3 regions of the Tardiphaga sp. vice304 genome follow, and region 2 is predicted to be linked to each of the others. Evidence: predicted binding sites of a transcription regulator. Region 2 holds the regulator's gene; each other region holds the start of a gene.
The links. Region 2 encodes LexA, which represses DNA repair genes until DNA is damaged. Its sites were predicted from a motif close to TGTTCNNNNTGTGTTCNG; they were not measured.

Region 1: a site for LexA is predicted at 1,488-1,505, ahead of FNL56_RS01990 (YifB family Mg chelatase-like AAA ATPase). Genes of this name have one in related genera too.
Region 3: a site for LexA is predicted at 1,584-1,601, ahead of FNL56_RS24490 (PA0069 family radical SAM protein). Genes of this name have one in related genera too.

Annotation. Positions count from the first base shown of each region.
Region 1 is NZ_CP041402.1:436,738-440,013, reverse strand. Features, by position in the region: gene gshB (glutathione synthase) at 1-205, shown strand, start outside; gene FNL56_RS01995 (sensor domain-containing diguanylate cyclase) at 345-1,379, opposite strand; gene FNL56_RS01990 (YifB family Mg chelatase-like AAA ATPase) at 1,554-3,092, shown strand; gene FNL56_RS01985 (hypothetical protein) at 3,248-3,276, shown strand, end outside.
Region 2 is NZ_CP041402.1:3,034,326-3,037,601, reverse strand. Features, by position in the region: gene moaC (cyclic pyranopterin monophosphate synthase MoaC) at 1-11, shown strand, start outside; gene FNL56_RS14420 (molybdopterin molybdotransferase MoeA) at 35-1,243, shown strand; gene lexA (transcriptional repressor LexA) at 1,406-2,143, shown strand; gene FNL56_RS14410 (ComEC/Rec2 family competence protein) at 2,137-3,276, opposite strand, start outside.
Region 3 is NZ_CP041402.1:5,124,382-5,127,657, forward strand. Features, by position in the region: gene FNL56_RS24485 (DnaJ C-terminal domain-containing protein) at 1-95, shown strand, start outside; gene FNL56_RS24490 (PA0069 family radical SAM protein) at 402-1,562, opposite strand; gene FNL56_RS24495 (hypothetical protein) at 1,749-3,276, shown strand, end outside.

The DNA.
Region 1 (3,276 bases), 2.6 Mb from region 2:
GTCGCCGCGCGAGCGCGAGATCTGCGAGCGCGTGGGACCCGCACTACGCGAGCGCGGTCTGCTGTTCGTCGGCATCGACGTGATCGATGGCCACCTCACCGAGATCAATGTCACGTCACCGACCGGCATCCGCGCCATCGCCAAGCTCGGCGGCCCGAACGTCGCGGCGAAGTTCTGGGACGTCGTGGAAGCGAAGCGTCGCTGAGTAGATCGCCGCCTCCCCCCCCCTTCAAAAGGGGAGGGTGAAGAAGCAGCGTCATCGCAACGCCGATAAACGTGAATATGCGGGTACGCACGGAATCGGGAGCCGGTGGTCGTCCCGTCGCGGCGCACGCCGCGCCGCCTCAGGCGGCGTGAGGCTGGCAGGGTCGGCTGGCGCGCTGGCCGGAGCCGGGCTGGTGGATCCGGAACGTGCCGCGGCCGGCGTTCTTGGCGGCGTAGAGCGCGGCATCGGCCATCGCGAATAGCTGCGTCGGCGTGCAGTCGTCGACCATTGCGACGCCGACCGAGGCGCCGAGCTGCAGCGGGCGACCGCGAAACAGCACCGGGCGTTCCATCTCCGCGACGATCGCCGCGGCGATCTGCGATATATCTGCAAGAGAAAGCTGCGTTCCGAGCATGACGGCGAATTCGTCGCCACCGATCCGCGCCACGAGGTCAGCGCCGGCGCAGATGTCGCCGATGCGCTCAGCCGCCTCGCGCAGGCACTCGTCGCCGGCGGCGTGGCCGCAACTGTCGTTGACCGACTTGAACTCGTCGAGGTCGATCAAGAGCAGCGCACCGAATGGCTTGGTCGCCCGGATGGCGCCCAGTTCGGCCAGTTTCGCCTGAAACCGGCTGCGGTTCGCCAGCCCGGTCATGGCGTCGAACTCGGCGAGGTAGCGGTTGCGGTCCGCCATGATCTTCTCTTCGGTGATGTCCTGCTTCATGCCGAAGATCCGCACCGCGACGCCATCGACGCATTCCACCGTGGCGGTGATCCGGATCCAGCGCCGGTTGCCGCGGGGGGTGACGATCTCGGTCTCCAGGCTGAAGCCAGTGCGGTCCTCGATCGCCTGGTTGCGCGCCTGGCTCAGCGCGCGCAGCGACTCCTCCGGATAGCATTGCAGCGTCACGGCGCGGTCGAGCGGCGTGCCGCGCTCCTGGTCGAAGAGATCGTAGACGACGTCGGTCCAGACCAGCGATTCATCGGCCAGCGTGCATTCCCAGACCCCGATCCGGGCCGCCTTGGAGGAACGATCGAAGATCTTCTGGCTGTGCGCGAGCGAGGCGGCTTGCTCGGCAATCAACGCGTTCTGCGCCGCCAATTGCTCCCGCAGGGAAGCAATCAGCTCGGCGTCACCGGCGGTATCCGAAGGCCTGGGCAATGGATCGGACATTTCAGTAGGGCTTCAGGGAGGTGCTATTGTCCGGCGAGCGTCGCATGGCCGCTTTAACAAAATCTTTACAAAATGATCGCGCGACTCCGCGCCGCACCAATCTCTGAACGTTCACTCAACGTTCTTGCCAACCCGCAACCTTCGGTTACTATTGCCTTGGCTGGGGAGCTTGAGATGGTACAGCGCGTATCTACCGTCGCATTCGAGGGCATCGAGGCCCGCGCCGTCGACGTTCAGGTCCAGGTCGTGCCCGGCCTGCCAAATTTCCTGATCGTCGGGCTGCCGGACAAGGCAGTGTCGGAAGCGCGCGAGCGGGTGCGGGCGGCGCTGGTCGCCTCCGGGCTGGCGCTGCCGGCGCGGCGCATCATCGTCAATCTGGCGCCGGCGGATCTGCCGAAGGAGGGCAGCCATTACGACCTGCCGATCGCGCTCGGGCTGATGGGCGTGATCGGCGCGATTCCGGCCGACGCCCTGGCCGGCTTCACGGTGCTCGGCGAACTCGGCCTCGACGGGTCGATCGCGCCGGTCGCGGGCGTACTGCCGGCGGCGATCGGCGCCAATGCGCGCGACGAGGGCCTGATCTGCCCGGCCGCCTGCGGCGCCGAGGCGGCGTGGGCGAGCCCCGATATCGAGATCATCGCGGCCTCCTCGCTGATCCAGCTCGCCAACCATTTCAAGGGCACCCAGGTGCTGTCACGGCCACAGCCGAAAATGTATGAGCGCGAAACCGCGCTACTCGACCTGCGCGATATCAAGGGCCAGGAGAGCGCCAAGCGCGCGCTGGAAATTGCCGCGGCAGGCGGCCATCATTTGCTGATGGCCGGCTCGCCCGGCGCCGGCAAGTCGATGCTGGCGGCGCGATTGCCGTCGATCCTGCCGCCACTGTCGCCGACCGAATTGCTGGAAGTATCGATGATCGCCTCGGTGGCCGGCGAGATCAAGGACGGCGCGCTGACCGCGCGGCGGCCATTCCGCGCGCCGCACCACTCTGCGAGCATGGCCGCGCTGACCGGCGGCGGCATGCGCGCCCGGCCCGGCGAAATCTCGCTGGCGCATCACGGCGTCCTGTTTCTCGACGAACTGCCGGAATTCGATCCGCGCGTGCTGGATTCGCTGCGCGCGCCGATGGAGAATGGCGAGGTCGCGGTGTCGCGCGCCAACCACCGCGTCACCTATCCCGCGCGCTTCATGCTGGTCGCGGCGATGAATCCGTGCCGCTGCGGCCACGCCTTCGAGCCGGGCTACGCCTGCCACCGCGGCCGCATCGAGCGTTGCACCGGAGACTATCAATCGCGCATTTCCGGGCCCTTGATGGACCGCATCGATCTGCGCATCGAGGTGCCGGCCGTGACCGCCGCCGACCTGATCCTGCCGCCGCCGGCCGAAGGCTCCGCCGAAGTGGCCGCCCGCGTCAAAGCCGCGCGCGATATCCAGGCGGCGCGCTATGCCGCGGCGGGGCTGAGGAACATCCGCACCAATGCGACGGCACCGGCCGCGGTGCTGGAAGCGGTGGCGCAGCCGGATGCGGCGGGGCTGGCGCTGCTGCGCGATGCCGCCGTCACCATGAAACTGTCTGCGCGCGGCTATCATCGCGTGCTGCGCGTCGCCCGCACGCTCGCCGATCTCGACGGCGCCGACATGATCGGCCGGCTGCATCTCGCCGAATCGCTGTCGTACCGCGCGCTCGCCGACGATTCCCGCCGCGCGGCGTAACGCCGGAACACGCGACCTGTGGAATGCACCACCGCTTGCGAGGGCAACCCGATCGAGGTTGAGGCGGAGTTACCGTCAACTCGATGGTAACGAGTTTCCTTTACGCTTCGCTCACCATAGCCCGCATTTCCGGGGCCAAGGGCGAGTGCCGCGTCATGTTGCGTTTGAAGATTCTGGCTTCCAC
Region 2 (3,276 bases):
ACGCCGATTGATCACGACGCCTGGAGATTGACTGATGGCCCTGATGCCGGTTGCCGACGCGATGGCTGCCATTCTCGCGGGCGCCGACGCCCTGCCCGAGGAAATGGTGCCGCTGGAGGCGGCGTACCACCGCGTGCTGGCGCGCGACATCGCCTCCAATCGGACGCAGCCGCCGCAGCCGATGTCGGCGATGGACGGCTATGCGGTGCGCGCCGCCGATGCCGTGATGGGCGCGCGGCTCACGGTGATCGGTGAGGTCGCCGCCGGCCGGCCGTTCGAGCGCGCGCTGGCCGCCGGCGAGGCGCTGCGCATCTTCACCGGCGGCGTCGTGCCGGACGGTGCCGACGCCATCGTGATCCAGGAAGACACTTCGCGCGACGGCGCCGTCGTCCTCATCAACGAAGCCGCCACCGTGGCGAAGCACATCCGCGCGGCCGGCATCGATTTCGCTGAAGGCGACGTTCTGCTGCGCGCCGGGCAGCGCCTCACCGATCGCGATCTGTCGCTCGCCGCCGGCATGAACCACCCCGAACTGCCGGTGCGCCGCCGCCCGGTGATCGCCGTACTCGCCACCGGCGACGAACTGGTGCTGCCCGGCGCCATCCCCGGCCCCGGCCAGATCGTCCTGTCCAACGGCTTTGCGCTTCGCGCCCTGGCGCGCGCCGAAGGCGCCGAGGTGATCGATCTCGGCATCGCCGCCGACACGCTGGAATCGACCGCCTCGGCGATCCAGCGTGCGATCGACGCAGGCGCCGATATCCTCGTCACTACCGGTGGCGCCTCGGTCGGCGACCACGATCTGGTCAAGCCCTCGCTGGAGGCCGCCGGCGTCGAGATGGCGTTCTGGAAGATCGCGATGCGGCCGGGCAAGCCGATGATGAACGGACGGCGCGGCGCGATGCGGGTGATCGGCCTGCCCGGCAATCCGGTGTCGTCCTATGTCTGCGCCTTCCTGTTCATGGTGCCGTTGATTCGCGCGCTGTCCGGCCGCGCGCAGGTCGCCCATGCCATCGAATCGGGTCGGGTCGGTCGCGATCTTGCCGCCAATGATCAGCGCGAAGATTATCTGCGCGCGGTGCTGACGCCGGGCGACGACGGTAGCGTGATCGCGACGGCGGTATCCAGGCAGGACTCCTCCTTGTTGGGAAATCTCGCTGCCGCGCAAGGACTTCTGATCCGTCGGCCGTTCGCTGTGGCGGCGCCCAAGGGTTCGCTTTGCGAGTTTGTGCGATTGCCGATCTGAGCCCTCTTGCGGTTTTGTTGACCGGAATTTAAGCGTTGCGGAACACATATGGAACAGATAGTGTTCGTTCATGATTTGTTTCGAGATGTCGTGGCTTTGCCCGGTCCTGAAACCGACGATGATGATGCGGCGGCTGATCCCGTCAACCAAGGATGGCTCCAGATGCTCACGCGCAAACAGTATGAACTTCTGAAATTCATCGACCAAAGGCTCAAGGAAGCCGGCGTGCCGCCGTCCTTCGACGAGATGAAGGACGCGCTCGACCTGCGCTCCAAATCCGGTATCCACCGCCTCATCACGGCGCTTGAAGAGCGCGGCTTCATCCGCCGGCTGCCGAACCGGGCGCGCGCCATCGAAGTCATCAAGCTGCCCGAACTCGGCGGCGCCGCAGCACCTGCCACCGGCCGCCGTGGCTTCACGCCCAGCGTCATCGAAGGCACGCTCGGCAAGGTGCGACCCTTGTCGACCGGCAATGGCAACAACAACGGCAACGGCGATTACGAGGAAGACAGCCGCCGCTCGGTGGCCGTCCCGGTGATGGGCCGCATCGCCGCGGGTACGCCGATCGAGGCGCTGCAGACCCGCAGCCACACCATCAGCGTACCCCCCGACATGCTCGGCACCGGCGAGCACTACGCGCTGGAAGTGCGCGGTGACTCGATGCAGGACGCCGGCATCCTCGATGGCGACATGGCGCTGATCCAGAAAAACGAGAGCGCCGATACCGGCGACATCGTGGTCGCGCTGATCGACGAGGAGGAAGCCACCTTGAAGCGCTTCCGCCGCCGCGGCGCCTCGATCGCGCTGGAGCCCGCTAACGACGCCTACGAAGTCCGCATCCTGCCGCCGAACCGGGTTCGCATCCAGGGCAAGCTGGTCGGGATCTATCGCCGCTACTGAGCAGCGGAATCATCGGCCTGCACGTCGGCTTCGGCCGGCGTCGCATCGACCGGGCGGTTGCCCCGTCCTGCAGCGCTTGATGGTTCGGCGGCATCAGGCACTGCGCCCGACCACGGCCGGTTGACGCCTTTCGGCCGGACGGCGGTGGTTGCAAATCCGTCGCCGCTTCGGCGCAAAATCAGTGCGCCGCTGGCCCGCAGGGTTTCCGCATCGATCACCTTTGCGGCGCAATTGGCCGGCGGCTGATTTGACGTGACGATCAGCACCGCTTGCGCGCAGTCATCGGCAAAAGCGTCGGGCTGCAGCGCCAGCGCAACCAGAGCCCCATCGGCCAGCGCCGCGACGCATCCCGCGACATCGCATGCCACGCCGTGGCCGAGCGACGCCTCATTCGGCAGCCGCGGATCGGCGTCGGCCCCGAGCCACTCTTTCTGCAAAAACGTATCCTTGGTGCTGCGCATCCATTGCAGCCGTCCATCGCGGCCGCGAACCGCGACGTGGTGGCCGTCATTTGATATCAACACGTCCGGCATCTTGACCGTGAGCACCGCGGCAATCGATAGCGCCAGCACACCGGCGCCGATCCAGCGCAGCGGCGTGCGCAGCAGCCCGAGCAGGATGATCCCCAGCGTCGCGGCGATCAGCGGCCCCTGCCCGAACGCGGCGACCCGTCCGATGGCTCCCGGCAAGGCCGCGACCCATTGCGTCACCACGATCATCCATTGGATGCCGACATCCATCAGCCGCCAGAACACGCCGTCGAAACCGAACGGCATCGCGGCCAGCCCGAGCAGTCCGGCCGGCATCACCAGCACGGAGACCACCGGCATCGCCAGCAGATTGGCGAAAACGCCATACGGCGTCACGCGGTGAAAATGAAACGCCGCATAGGGCGTGGTGGCGAGGCCGGCGACCAGCGACGCCAGCGTCAGCAGGATGATCTCGCGACCGCCCCAGAGCGCGGCGCGCGCCGTTGCGGAATGGTCCGGCGATGCCAAGAGGACCGGCACGCCGCCCTGCACCAGCGCCACCAGTCCCAATGTCGCGGCAAACGACATCTGGAAGCTCGGATGCACCAAGGCTTCCGGCATCGCGACCAGCACGATCATCGCCGCCACCGCCAACGTGCGAAA
Region 3 (3,276 bases), 2.1 Mb from region 2:
TCATGCTGCCCGACGGCAACGACGCCGAACTGGAAGCGCTGATGGAAAAATGGCGCGACGGAAACACCTACAATCCGCGCAGCGATCTGGGGTAATGCGTAGCCCGGATGACAATCCGGGGCCGGCCTATCCACAACAGCCATTCCCGGATTACGTCGTCGCGCGCTTCCCGCGCGCCGACTTCATCCGGGCTACCGACCGACGCTCCGTCAAGAGGTCGGCATCAATCGATGCATTGCCTTTCAGGCGAGGGGAGCCGCGAACTCACGAACTCCCCTCCACCCGATGGCGCTGCTCAGGCACCCTCGTTCCGCATGGAAGCGAGGGGCCAAGTCCTGGCAGCGAAAGTCCTGGCAGCGAAACTTCTGGCAGCGAAACTTCTGGCAGCGAAACTTAGCCTTCTAAAACAAACTCAATTGCTGGCCCGCCTTGCTCAGCCGCACGAAGTGATCCGTGGTCAGCTTGGAGCGGCGCTTGTTAAGGCCGAGCTTGGTACAGGCGATCTCGAAGCGCCGGCCGATCATCCAGGCCATCGGCCCGGTACCCTTCATCCGCGTGCCCCATTGCGAATCATAGTCGCGGCCGCCGCGCATGTCGCGGATCAGCGTGAAGACGTGGCGATACCGATCCGGATAGTTCGCCATCAGCCATTCGCGAAACAGGTCGCGGACCTCCAGCGGCAGCCGCAGCAGGACGTAACTCGCCTCCTTCACCCCGGCATGCGCCGCGGCATCGAGAATGCGCTCGATCTCGGCGTCGTTCAGCGCGGGAATCACCGGCGCCACCATCACCGTGGTCGGAATGCCCGCCTCCGACAATTGCCGCAGCGCCTCCAGCCGCTTTTCCGGCGACGACGCCCGCGGCTCCATCGTGCGTGACAGCTTCGGATCGAGCGACGTCACCGAGATCGCCACCTTGGCGAGGTTGCGCTTCGCCATACGCGCCAGAATGTCGATATCGCGGGTCACCAAAGCCCCCTTGGTGACAATGCCGACCGGATGGTTGGCGCGCTCGAGCACTTCGAGAATGCCGCGCATCACCTTCCGCTCGCGTTCGATCGGCTGGTAGGGATCGGTGTTGGTGCCGATCGCGATCATCCTCGGCTCGTAGTCCGGCGCCGCCAGCTCCTTCTCCAGCAGCCCCGGCGCGTCCGGCTTGACGAATAACTTCGATTCGAAATCCAGTCCGGGCGACAGGCCGAGAAAGGCGTGGCTCGGCCGCGCGAAGCAATAGACGCAGCCGTGCTCGCAGCCGCGATAGGGATTGATCGAGCGGTCGAAGCCGATATCCGGCGACTCGTTGCGGGTGATCACCTTTCGCGCGGTATCGACCGCCACCGTCGTCTTGAAGGCCGGCAGTTCATCGAGGCTCTGCCAGCCGTCGTCGAAGGCGACGCGGGCTTCGGCCTCGAAGCGACCGCTATCATTGGATTGCGCCCCGCGACCGCGCCGCCGCTGCTTCTCGATCGCCACCGCAATCTCGGGAAACGGCGAGGCCCCGCCCGGTTCGGGGGGCGGCAGAACCGGCGGGTGCTTGCGGGCGGCAGCATGGGTGCGAGTCATGCCGACAACATAACAAACAACCGGAACATATCAAGAACAAATAAACATCCCTGTTCGAAACAGCCGGCGGCAATCCGTGCCGGTCGGGCAGCTGTTCTGTGACGTTTCGATGAATGATCCAGCGCAATCAAACTGTCGCGAAGGCGCGCCATACATGCACAGGTCGGATCGAACTGGTGGTGGCAAATGAAATCCCAGATCATCGAACAACTTGGCCAGACCGGCATGCTGCTGCCCTCTCTGGTCGCGGAAGGTCTCGGCGCCAATGACCGCATCAAGGTGCGGATGAGCGCGTTGCAGGGCGCCGCGCAGCATGCGCGACAGCCGGATCAGGCCGTTTCGGATCTGCAGGCCGAATGCCGCGCCGCTTCGATTCCGCCGGCGGCGATCGCGACGCTGATCGGCGGCGCCCATATGGCAGCCGACGGTCGCATCGCCGCGCCAAATCTTGCCAAGCTGATGAAGGACATCGCCGACGACATCGCGGCGATGATCCGCGCCGTCCGGGCCGGCGCCCCGCAGGAGGGCGAGGCCTTCGACGCCCGGCTGGCGGCGATGCTGGCGGCCGGCGTGCTGGACGCGGCGACCGAGATCGAGGTGGTGCGGATCGCGCGACTGACCGGCATGGCCGAAAACGGCGCCGACAGCCTGCATCGGCTGGTGATGGACCTGCACAAGGCGCTTAACCGTCTTGCCGCCCGTTGCGCCGAGGAAATCGTCGATGGCGCCCATGTCTTCGGTCTGCAGCCTGAAGACCATGCGCCGGTGCAGAGCTTCATGCGTGGGCTCGGCGAGACGAAAATGCTGAAGTTCGATCACCCTGGCCTCGACACCATGGCGACGCGTTCCGGCGGGCGGCTGCTGATCCAGAACGATATCGGCACCACCGATGCCCATGTCGTCGTAATCGCCGTGAAGGCGAACACCGTCACCGTCACCTATACCGACGTGCATCGCGCCCGCGCCAGGTTCTTCGTGGCGCAGTTCGAGAAATTCCCGGCGGCGTGGAGCGGGCTGGATCGGCACGCCGCCAGCGGACTCGGCGACGACGGCACGTTCTATCTGGTGACCGGCGACTATCAGGCCGACAGCGCCGATGAGCGCGATGCCTTCCTGGCCGCGATCGGCGCTGCTCTGGTGTTCCTGATCGACTGGAACAAGGCGCGAAAATTGTTGCGGAGCTGGGTCGCCAAGGGCGACGCCGCCAACCTGCTCGGTTGGGCGGCGCGCCATCGGATCGGCCACCGGGCGTTCCTCGAACTTGGCGGTGACGAACTGATCGGCGCCGCGGTACGCAACGCGGCCCCAACAAGGATCGGTTTCGGCGAACGGCTCGACCAGGCCCTGGGCCGCGACGCCGCGGTGGAATTCCTCAAGACCGCGATGCGGGTTTCCACCGAAGCACTGCGCGAGGGCCGCTCGGTACGCCTGGTACGCGACCAGATCGAAGCCGAACTGGTCCGGCATCTGGAGCGGGTCGATAGCACCCTGCTTGCCATCATCCTGCGCCAGGCCGGTCTGGCGAACGATATCGCCGCCGGCCTCGCGTCTCATATCGCCGCGCTGCAGGCCGGGCGCAGCAGCGACGGCAAGGCCCTCGCCGCGCGCGCCAGCCGGATCGAGCAGAAGGCCGACCGCATCGCCATCGAAGCCCGCAAGGAGGTGACGCGCCTCAACGCCCGTCCGGTCATCGAGCAGATGATGGACCGCGTCG